DNA from 2 places in the Variovorax sp. GW823-FHT04F07 genome. Region 2 is predicted to be linked to the other one. Evidence: riboswitches for the same ligand, from Rfam matches in the RefSeq annotation. Region 2 holds a riboswitch; the other holds the start of a gene.
The links. A riboswitch is a leader RNA that binds a small molecule or an ion and turns the genes downstream of it on or off. The one in region 2 is predicted to bind S-adenosylhomocysteine.
Positions count from the first base shown of each region.

Region 1: it holds a riboswitch for S-adenosylhomocysteine, as region 2 does, so the genes downstream of both, metH (methionine synthase) here and ahcY (adenosylhomocysteinase) in region 2, are expected to answer to the same signal.

Region 1 covers NZ_JBXAIG010000007.1:35,082-39,603, forward strand. The annotation lists gene AC1RAA_RS26220 (PACE efflux transporter) at 1-100, shown strand, start outside; gene AC1RAA_RS26225 (lipase secretion chaperone) at 122-1,033, opposite strand; gene AC1RAA_RS26230 (esterase/lipase family protein) at 1,045-2,100, opposite strand; S-adenosyl-L-homocysteine riboswitch at 2,233-2,308, shown strand; gene metH (methionine synthase) at 2,331-4,522, shown strand, end outside.
Region 2 covers NZ_JBXAIG010000003.1:760,599-765,120, reverse strand. The annotation lists gene AC1RAA_RS18860 (hypothetical protein) at 1-394, opposite strand, end outside; gene AC1RAA_RS18855 (alpha/beta fold hydrolase) at 439-1,368, opposite strand; gene phaP (TIGR01841 family phasin) at 1,391-1,888, opposite strand; S-adenosyl-L-homocysteine riboswitch at 2,140-2,208, shown strand; gene ahcY (adenosylhomocysteinase) at 2,274-3,713, shown strand; gene AC1RAA_RS18840 (TlyA family RNA methyltransferase) at 3,719-4,522, shown strand, end outside.

The sequences.
Region 1 (4,522 bases), on a different contig from region 2:
GGTGGTGTTCTTCCTGGTCTACACCTTCGTCTTCAACTGGGCCTTCGACCGCGTGTTCGGCCTGCCGGCCTCGGCCATGGGCGAAGCGCAGCCTGCGTAAGCCTGCGCTTACTTAGCCGATTCACTTTGCCGGCTTGGGCGCGGCGGCCGAGCGCATCGCCAGGGCCCCGCTCAGGCGCAGGCGCTCGTTCTCGTTGAAGAGCGTCTCGCGCAGCAGGGCCCGCTCGGCCTCGGGCGCGCTGGCGTAGCGGTCGAGCCGGGCGTTCCATTCCTGGGTTTCCTGGTCGAGCGTGGCCAGGCCGCGCGCCACCTCGTAGCCGTAGGCCTCGCTGCGCGCGGCAAAGCGCTCCTGGGGGCTGGCGCCGCGCGCCTGCAGCGCCTCGGTCTGGCGCATCACGTCCAGATGGGCCACCGCCTCCTTGCGCACCTCGCGCTGCGCGGGCGACAGCCAGGCCTGCTCGCTTTGGGCCAGCGCCGCGGCGCGCTGTTCGGGCGTGAGGCCGGGGTTGGACAGCAGTTCCATCTTCTCGGCCATGAACTGGTCCTGCCGGATCTGGTCGCCGAACAGGCCTTCGATTTCCTCGGGCGCGAAGAACTGCCGGCGCACCGCTTCGCGCGCCTCCAGGCTGCGCCGCAAAAAGGCCGGGTCGCCGGGCGCGGGCGGCTGCAGGGTGCGCAGGGCCTCCTGCATGTCGACGTAGCGCTCCAGCAGGGCCAGCGCGCGCACGCGCCAGTCCTCGCGCAGGCGCTGGGCGAGCAGGGCGGGCGCGCGGGCCATCAGCGTGGCCTTGCTGTCGGCCTGCGCTTCGGCGAGCACCTGGTCGAAGAGGGTGATGAGGTCGCTGGTGAGCAGGGCGTCGGGGGCCGCGGCGGTGGACTGCGCCGGCCGAGGCGCGGTGGGCACCGCGACTGCCGCCGTGGCACGGGGCGCGGCGGCCTGCGGCGCATCGACCGCCCCGGGGCCGAGCGCCAGCCAGCCGGTCCCCGCGGCCACCAGCGCGACGGCGCCGATGGTCAAGGCCACATCGCGCATGCGCAGCGTCCTCAGAGCCCCGCGCTCTTGAGTCGCGCGGCCTGTTCCCTGAACAGCTCCGGCGGCTTCTTCTCGTAGTACGGGAACTGGCTGCCGTAGGTGTTGCCGAAGGCCTGGTTCACCTCGTCCAGGTGGTTCTGGCGGTAGTCGCCCAGGTGGGTGCCCAGGCGCGTGGTGCAGACCGCGAGCAGGCCGTCGTTGGCCTCGCCGAAGAAGAACAGGCTGCCCAGGGTCGACAGCGCCGTGTCGCTCGGGTCGAACAGGTTGAAGCTGGTCGACACGCCCGACCACGAGTAGTAGCGCACGCCGTTGGCCACGGCCGCGCCGCTCTTCACGTCGCACGACGAGCCCGGCGCGGGGCGTCCCTGCGGGAACTTGGCGTCGAAGGCCGCGCCGCCCGCCGTGGTCAGCGAGGCCAGCGCGTTCAGCGGCACCTCGGGCAGCTGGCTCGGGTCCTTGCCCGAGAGAAAGCCGATCAGCCCCGTCAGCAGGCCGACGGCCTTCACCACCAGGGTCTGGCCGATGCCGCCTTCGGGCAGCTTGGCCAGCAGGTCGGCCACCTTCGAGCCGCCGTTGGCGCCGCCCACCGACGTGACCGAGGCCACCATGTCGGGTGCCACCGCCGCCACGTAGCGCACCGTGGGCGAGCCCTGCGAATGGCCGATGAGGTTGAACTTGAGCGTGGGGTTCTGCTCCAGCGCGCGGATGGTCTTGAGCTCCTGCAGCAGCTGTTCGCCGCGGATCTCGGAGGTGTTGGTGCCCGACACCTGCGCCACGTACACCTTGGCGCCCGCTGCGGCCAGCCTGCCGGGGATGTCGTAGAAGTAGTCGACGCCCAGCAGGTTGTCGAAGCCCAGCAGGCCGTGGACCAGCACGATCGGGTACTTCGTCTTCGCCGTGTCGGAGGTGACGCGGGCCTCGACGCGCGTGGCGCTGTCGCCGGCGGCGGCGCGCGCCGGTGGCGCATGAACCGCGAGGGCCGCGGCGGCCAGGAGGCCGCAGCTCAAGGCCACGGCGCGCATCGGGGTGGCTGCATGCTGCAACCGGACATTCCACTTCCTGGCCATCGGCGAACTCCCTTACGTTTGGTTAAAAACACGAACGTTCGTTCAGAAACGGTGGGCGCATTCTGTTGACACGTGCAGGAATGAAAACTGGGGTTTTCCCAGGGCGCAATCGAATCGACCTAAAATGCGCGACTTCCCAAGGAGCGTTGCAGCGGTTCGCCACAGAGGCGAATCGTCAGGCTTGGGGCGACAACGACGCTCGCCTGTCCGACTCTTCCGCAGGTGAGGCCATGTCCCAGATTCCCGCATCCGTTTCCGCTCCCGTCGCTCCCCCTCCCATGAAGCTGTCCGGCCTCGAGCCGGTCGCCATCGGCGAAGGCTCGCTGTTCGTCAACATCGGCGAGCGCACCAACGTCACCGGCTCCAAGGCCTTCGCGCGCATGATCCTCAACGGCCAGTTCGAGGACGCCCTGGCCGTCGCGCGCCAGCAGGTCGAGAACGGCGCGCAGGTGATCGACATCAACATGGACGAGGCCATGCTCGACAGCAAGGTCGCCATGGTCCGCTTCCTGAACCTCATCGCCAGCGAGCCCGACATCGCGCGCGTGCCGGTGATGGTCGACAGCTCCAAGTGGGAGGTCATCGAGGCCGGCCTGCGCTGCATCCAGGGCAAGGGCATCGTCAACTCCATCTCCATGAAGGAGGGCGTCGACAAGTTCAAGCACGAGGCCAAGCTGGTCAAGCGCTACGGCGCCGCCGCCGTGGTCATGGCCTTCGACGAGAAGGGCCAGGCCGACACCTACGCACGCAAGATCGAGATCTGCGAGCGCGCCTACCGCGTGCTGGTCGACGAAGTGGGCTTTCCGCCCGAAGACATCATCTTCGACCCGAACATCTTCGCCATCGCCACCGGCATCGAGGAGCACGACAACTACGCGGTCGACTTCATCAACGCCGTGCGCTGGATCAAAGAGAACCTGCCGGGCGCCAAGGTGTCGGGCGGCGTGAGCAACGTGAGCTTCAGCTTCCGCGGCAACGACCCGGTGCGCGAGGCCATCCACACCGTGTTCCTGTACCACGCCATCCAGGCGGGCATGGACATGGGCATCGTCAACGCCGGCATGGTCGGCGTGTACGACGACCTCGAACCCACGCTGCGCGAGCGCGTGGAAGACGTGGTGCTCAACCGCCGCCCCGACGCGGGCGAGCGCCTCGTCGAAGTGGCCGAGACCGCCAAGAGCGGCGCCAAGGACGACAGCAAGAAGCTCGAATGGCGCGGCACGCCCGAGCACCCGGTGCACGTCAACCAGCGCCTGTCGCACGCGATGGTGCACGGCATCACCGACTTCATCGTCGAGGACACCGAAGAGGCCTACCAGCAGATCCTCGCCAGGGGCGGGCGTCCGCTGCACGTGATCGAAGGCCCGCTCATGGACGGCATGAACATCGTGGGCGACCTCTTCGGCCAGGGCAAGATGTTCCTGCCGCAGGTGGTGAAGTCGGCGCGCGTGATGAAGTCGGCCGTGGCCCACCTCATTCCCTACATCGAGGAAGAAAAGCGCCAGGACGAGGCCGCGGGCCGCGACGTGCGCACCAAGGGCAAGATCATCATCGCCACCGTGAAGGGCGACGTGCACGACATCGGCAAGAACATCGTCACCGTCGTGCTCCAGTGCAACAACTTCGAAGTGGTGAACATGGGCGTGATGGTCCCGTGCCACGAAATTCTGGCGAAGGCCAAGGTCGAGGGCGCGGACATCGTGGGCCTGTCGGGCCTCATCACGCCCAGCCTCGAAGAGATGCAGTACGTGGCCGGCGAGATGCAGAAGGACGACCACTTCCGCATCAAGAAGATCCCGCTGCTCATCGGCGGCGCCACCACCAGCCGCGTGCACACGGCCGTGAAGATCGCGCCGCACTACGAAGGCCCCGTGGTCTACGTGCCCGACGCCTCGCGCAGCGTGAGCGTGGCGCAGAGCCTGCTCTCGGACCAGGCCACCGCGTACATCGACGAGATCAACGCCGACTACGAGAAGGTGCGCACGCAGCACGCCAACAAGAAGCAGGTGCCGATGTGGCCGCTGGCCAAGGCGCGTGCCAACAAGACGCCCGTCGACTTCGCGAACTTCGTGCCCACCGTGCCCAAGTTCATCGGCCGGCGCGTGTTCAAGAACTTCGACCTCACCGAGTTGGCCAAGTACATCGACTGGGGCCCGTTCTTCCAGACCTGGGACCTGGCCGGCCCGTTCCCCGCCATCCTGAAGGACGAGATCGTCGGCACCGAGGCCGTGCGCGTGTACGCCGACGGCCAGCGCATGCTCAAGCGCCTCATCGAAGGGCGCTGGCTCAGCGCCAGCGGCGTGGTCGGCTTCTGGCCCGCCAACACCGTGAACGACGACGACATCGAGCTGTACACCGACGAGACGCGCAGCGAGGTTGCGCTCACCTGGTACGGCATGCGCCAGCAGACCGAGAAGCAGAT
Region 2 (4,522 bases):
TGGCTGCCGGTGCAGGCACTGCCGCCGCCGGCGGTTGCTTGGTGCGACGCGGCCGGGGCGGTGCAGTGGCCGTATCGGCGGTCCGCGCGGCCGGCCCGGCCCCGCCTTCCAGCGCGCGGCGGATGCCCGCCAGGTGGTCGTCGATGCGGTGCAGCTGCTCGCCCAGCGCCTGCAGGTCGGCGCGCGTGGGCAGGTTCAGCAGCGTGAGGTAGCGCGCCATCAGGTCGCCCACCGCCTTCTGCGCGGTGAGCGAGGCGTTCATGCCGCCGTGCATGCCCTGGCGGAACGGGTCCGAGGCCATGGCTTCGTTGGCGAATTCGTTGGTGCTTTTTTCCCACTGGGCCGTGAGCTCGCGCCACAGGGCCATGGGATCGAGGGACGGAAACTGGTTCATGAAAAACACCTCCGTCTGGGTTTCTTGTCGTTGTCTCTTTTTCTTCAGTGATCGTCGCGCCGCGCCGCCCGTGCGGTGTGCGCGGCGATGGCCTCGATGATCTGCGGCCACATCGCGATCGGCAGCGCATGGCCCATGCGCGGAATGCGCAGCAGCGTCGCGCCGGGAATGGCCTCGGCCACGTCGATGCCGCAGGCCACGGGCACCAGCGGATCGACATCGCCGTGGATCACCAGCGTCGGCACCTGCACCGCGCGCAGCGCCGGCTTGCGGTTGCCCGACGCGAACACGGCCGCCAGCTGCCGCGCCACGCCGCCCGGGTTGAGGCCGCGCAGGAAGGCCAGCTGCGCGCGTTCGGCGTCGCGCGCCTCGTCGAGCGGAAAGGCGTCGGGGCCGCGCAGCACGCGCCACAGCTTGGCGTGGTGCGGCAGGTAGGCCTCGAAGCTGGTCGGCGCGGGCGCGAACAGCACCGCCAGCGCCTCGGGCGTGGGCGGCGGCAGGGCCGGGTCGCCGGTGCTCGACATGATGCTGGTGAGCGAGCGCATCCGCCCCGGGTGATGGACGGCCATCTCCTGCCCGATGGCGCCGCCCATCGACGCGCCCACGACGTGGGCGCGCGCGATGCCCAGCGCATCGAGCAGGCCGGCGCAGTCGTCGGCCATGTCGCGCAGCGTGTAGGGCACCTGCAGCGGCCGCCCCGCCATGGCCTGCAGCATCAGCGCCTGGATGTCGGGCACGCCGGCGTGCGGCAGGTGGGTGGAGTGGCCGATGTCGCGGTTGTCGAAGCGGATCACATGGTGGCCGCCGGCCTGCGCCAGGGCGGCGCAGAACGCGTCGTCCCAGGCGACCATCTGGGCGCCGAGGCCCATGACCAGCAACAGCGGCGGCGCCTCGGGGTCGCCGAAGCTGTCCCAGGCCAGTTCGATGCCGTTGGCGCGGGTGCGCCGTTCGGTGCGGGGCGCGACGGCGGTCATGCGGGCCTTTCTTTTCTTCTTGTTACTTGCGCTGCAGCAGCTTCGTGACCTCGTCCACGTTGGCCTGGATGCGCTGGCGCACCACGTCGAAGGCGTCGGCCTGCGACTTGGCGGCCAGGGTGGCCAGCTCCTTGATGTCGTCGACGGCGCGCTGGAACGACTGGCGGCCCAGCTCGTCGAGCTTGGCGAGGTTTTCCTTCGGGTCCTTGCCCGGCATCGCCTTGGCGGCGGTCTGCCATTCGGCGATGGCCGTCTTGATCATTTCGGTCTGTCGCTGCACCACGGTCTGCAGGCCCTGGTAGGACTTCTCGTTGGCCTGCATCAGCGCCTGCAGGTCCTTGCGGCCGCTGTCGAGCAGCTTGCCGGCGCCGCCGGTCAGGTTCAGGTTCTGCAGGCGCTCGGCCATGCCCTTGAGGTTCTTCATCGGATCGAGCATGTCCGCGGCGGACGGCGCCGCCTGCTTCGCGCCGGCGCTGCTGGCGGTGGTTTTTTTCGCGGCGGCTTTCTTGGCAGTGGCCATGGTGCGGAATCTCCTGTGTCGGGTGATGAAAACAATCGAACGGGTGGATGCAGGCAGCGGCCGGGCGGCCGGGGCCCGCCGCCACGATACGCCGGGCCGGCGCGGCTCAGGGCGCTCCAAGCGCGGATTTGCCTGCGGAGTTTCCCGGGGTGGCCCGCGCCGCACGGCCCGGCCTGGCGGGTGTCCGCGCTTTCCGTGATGTGGGATGCCCCGGTCGATTGGCGGGCCGGGCGGCCGCGACTACAATCCGGCGCTCCGAGGAGCGTTGCAGCGCCGTCAGGCGTGAGGCTCGGACCACATCGCAACCACGCTCACCCGCTGTTCTCGCGGTGAGTCTTTCTTCCCCGTACGCAGTGGCATCTTTCAAACCAGTTTTGGAGTTCACATGAGCGCTGTACTCAAGCCCACCCCCGTCTCGACCGCCGACCAGGCGATTGCCGACCTGTCCCTTGCCGCCTGGGGCCGCAAGGAAATCAAGATCGCCGAAACCGAGATGCCCGGCCTGATGGCCATCCGTGAAGAGTTCTCGAAGGGCCAGGCCCTGAAGGGCGCGCGCATCACGGGCTCGCTGCACATGACCATCCAGACGGCCGTGCTGATCGAGACGCTGCAAGCCCTGGGCGCCGAAGTGCGCTGGGCCTCGTGCAACATCTTCTCGACGCAGGACCACGCTGCCGCCGCCATCGCCGCCGCCGGCACCCCGGTGTTCGCCATCAAGGGCGAGTCGCTGAAGGACTACTGGGACTACACCCACGCCATCTTCGACTTCGGTCCCAAGGGCTCGAAGGGCGAAGGCCCGAACATGATCCTGGACGACGGCGGCGACGCCACGCTGCTCATGCACCTGGGCCAGCGCGCTGAAAAAGACCTGGGCGTGCTCGCCAACCCGACCAGCGAAGAAGAACGCATTCTGTACGCCGCCATCAAGGCCAAGCTGGCCGTGGACGACACCTGGTACACCCGCAAGTCGGCCGAGATCATCGGCGTGACCGAAGAGACCACCACCGGCGTGCACCGCCTGAACGAGATGAGCGCCAAGGGCACGCTGCTGTTCCGCGCCATCAACGTGAACGACTCGGTCACCAAGAGCAAGTTCGACAACCTCTACGGCTGCCGCGAATCGCTGGTCGACGGCATCAAGCGCGCCACCGACGTGATGATCGCCGGCAAGGTGGCCTGCGTGGCCGGCTACGGCGACGTGGGCAAGGGCTCGGCCCAGGCGCTGCGTGCACTGTCGGCGCAGGTGTGGGTCACCGAAATCGACCCCATCAACGCCCTGCAGGCCGCCATGGAAGGCTACAAGGTCGTGACCATGGAGTACGCCGCCGACAAGGCCGACATCTTCGTGACCACCACCGGCAACCGCGACGTGATCCGTCACGAGCACATGGCCGCCATGAAGGACCAGGCCATCGTCTGCAACATCGGCCACTTCGACAACGAGATCGACGTCGCGTCGATCGAGAAGTACGAGTGGGAAGAGATCAAGCCGCAGGTGGACCACATCACCTTCCCCGACGGCAAGAAGATCATCCTGCTGGCCAAGGGCCGCCTGGTGAACCTGGGCTGCGGCACGGGCCACCCGAGCTTCGTGATGTCGTCCTCGTTCGCCAACCAGACCATCGCCCAGATCGAGCTGTTCACCAAGCCCGACGCCTACCAGGCCGGCAAGGTCTACGTGCTGCCCAAGCACCTGGACGAGAAGGTCGCGCGCCTGCACCTGAAGAAGGTCGGCGCCATGCTCACCGAGCTGACCGACTCCCAGGCCGCCTACATCGGCGTGGACAAGAACGGCCCTTACAAGCCGGACACCTACCGCTATTGATCCGCGTGCGCGCCGATCAACTGTTGGTAGAGCGCGGCCTGGCCGCGTCGCGTTCGCAAGCCGTGCGGCTCATCGCCGGCGGCATGCGCTGGCGTGACGCGGGCACGGGCGACGCGTGGCGCAACGTCGCCAAGAACAAGGACGAAGTGCCCGAGTCGGCCGAGCTCGAGCTCGCCGACGCCGCCGAGGCGCGCTACGTGTCGCGTGGCGGCCTCAAGCTCGAAGGCGCGCTGAAGACCAGCGGCGTGGACCCGACCGGCAAGCTCTGCCTGGACGTCGGCCAGTCGACCGGCGGCTTCACCGACTGCCTGCTGCAGCATGGCGCCGCCAAGGTGGTGGGCGTCGACGTGGGCCATGGGCAGCTGCATGCGCGCATGCGCGAGGACGAACGCGTGGTCGCCATCGAAGGCGTCAATGCGCGGGCGCTGTCGCCGGCTGACCTGCAGGTGGACGATGAAGAAGACGCAGAAGCTGGCGAGGCGGTCGAAGCTGTCGAAGCCCCGCCTGAACCGCGCTTCGACCTCATCGTCGGCGACCTGTCCTTCATCTCGCTCACGCTGGTACTGCCGGCCGTGGTGCAGTTCCTGGCCGACGACGGCCAGTTGCTGATGCTGGTCAAGCCGCAGTTCGAGCTGCAGCCCGGCCAGGTCGGCAAGGGCGGCATCGTGCGCGACGAGGCGATGTACGCTGTGGTCGAGAAGCGCCTGCACGACGCCTGCGCGGCGCTCGAGCTGAAGGTGCTGCGCTGGTTCGACAGCCCGATCGCCGGGGGCGACGGCAACCGCGAGTTTTTCATTCACGCCGTTCGT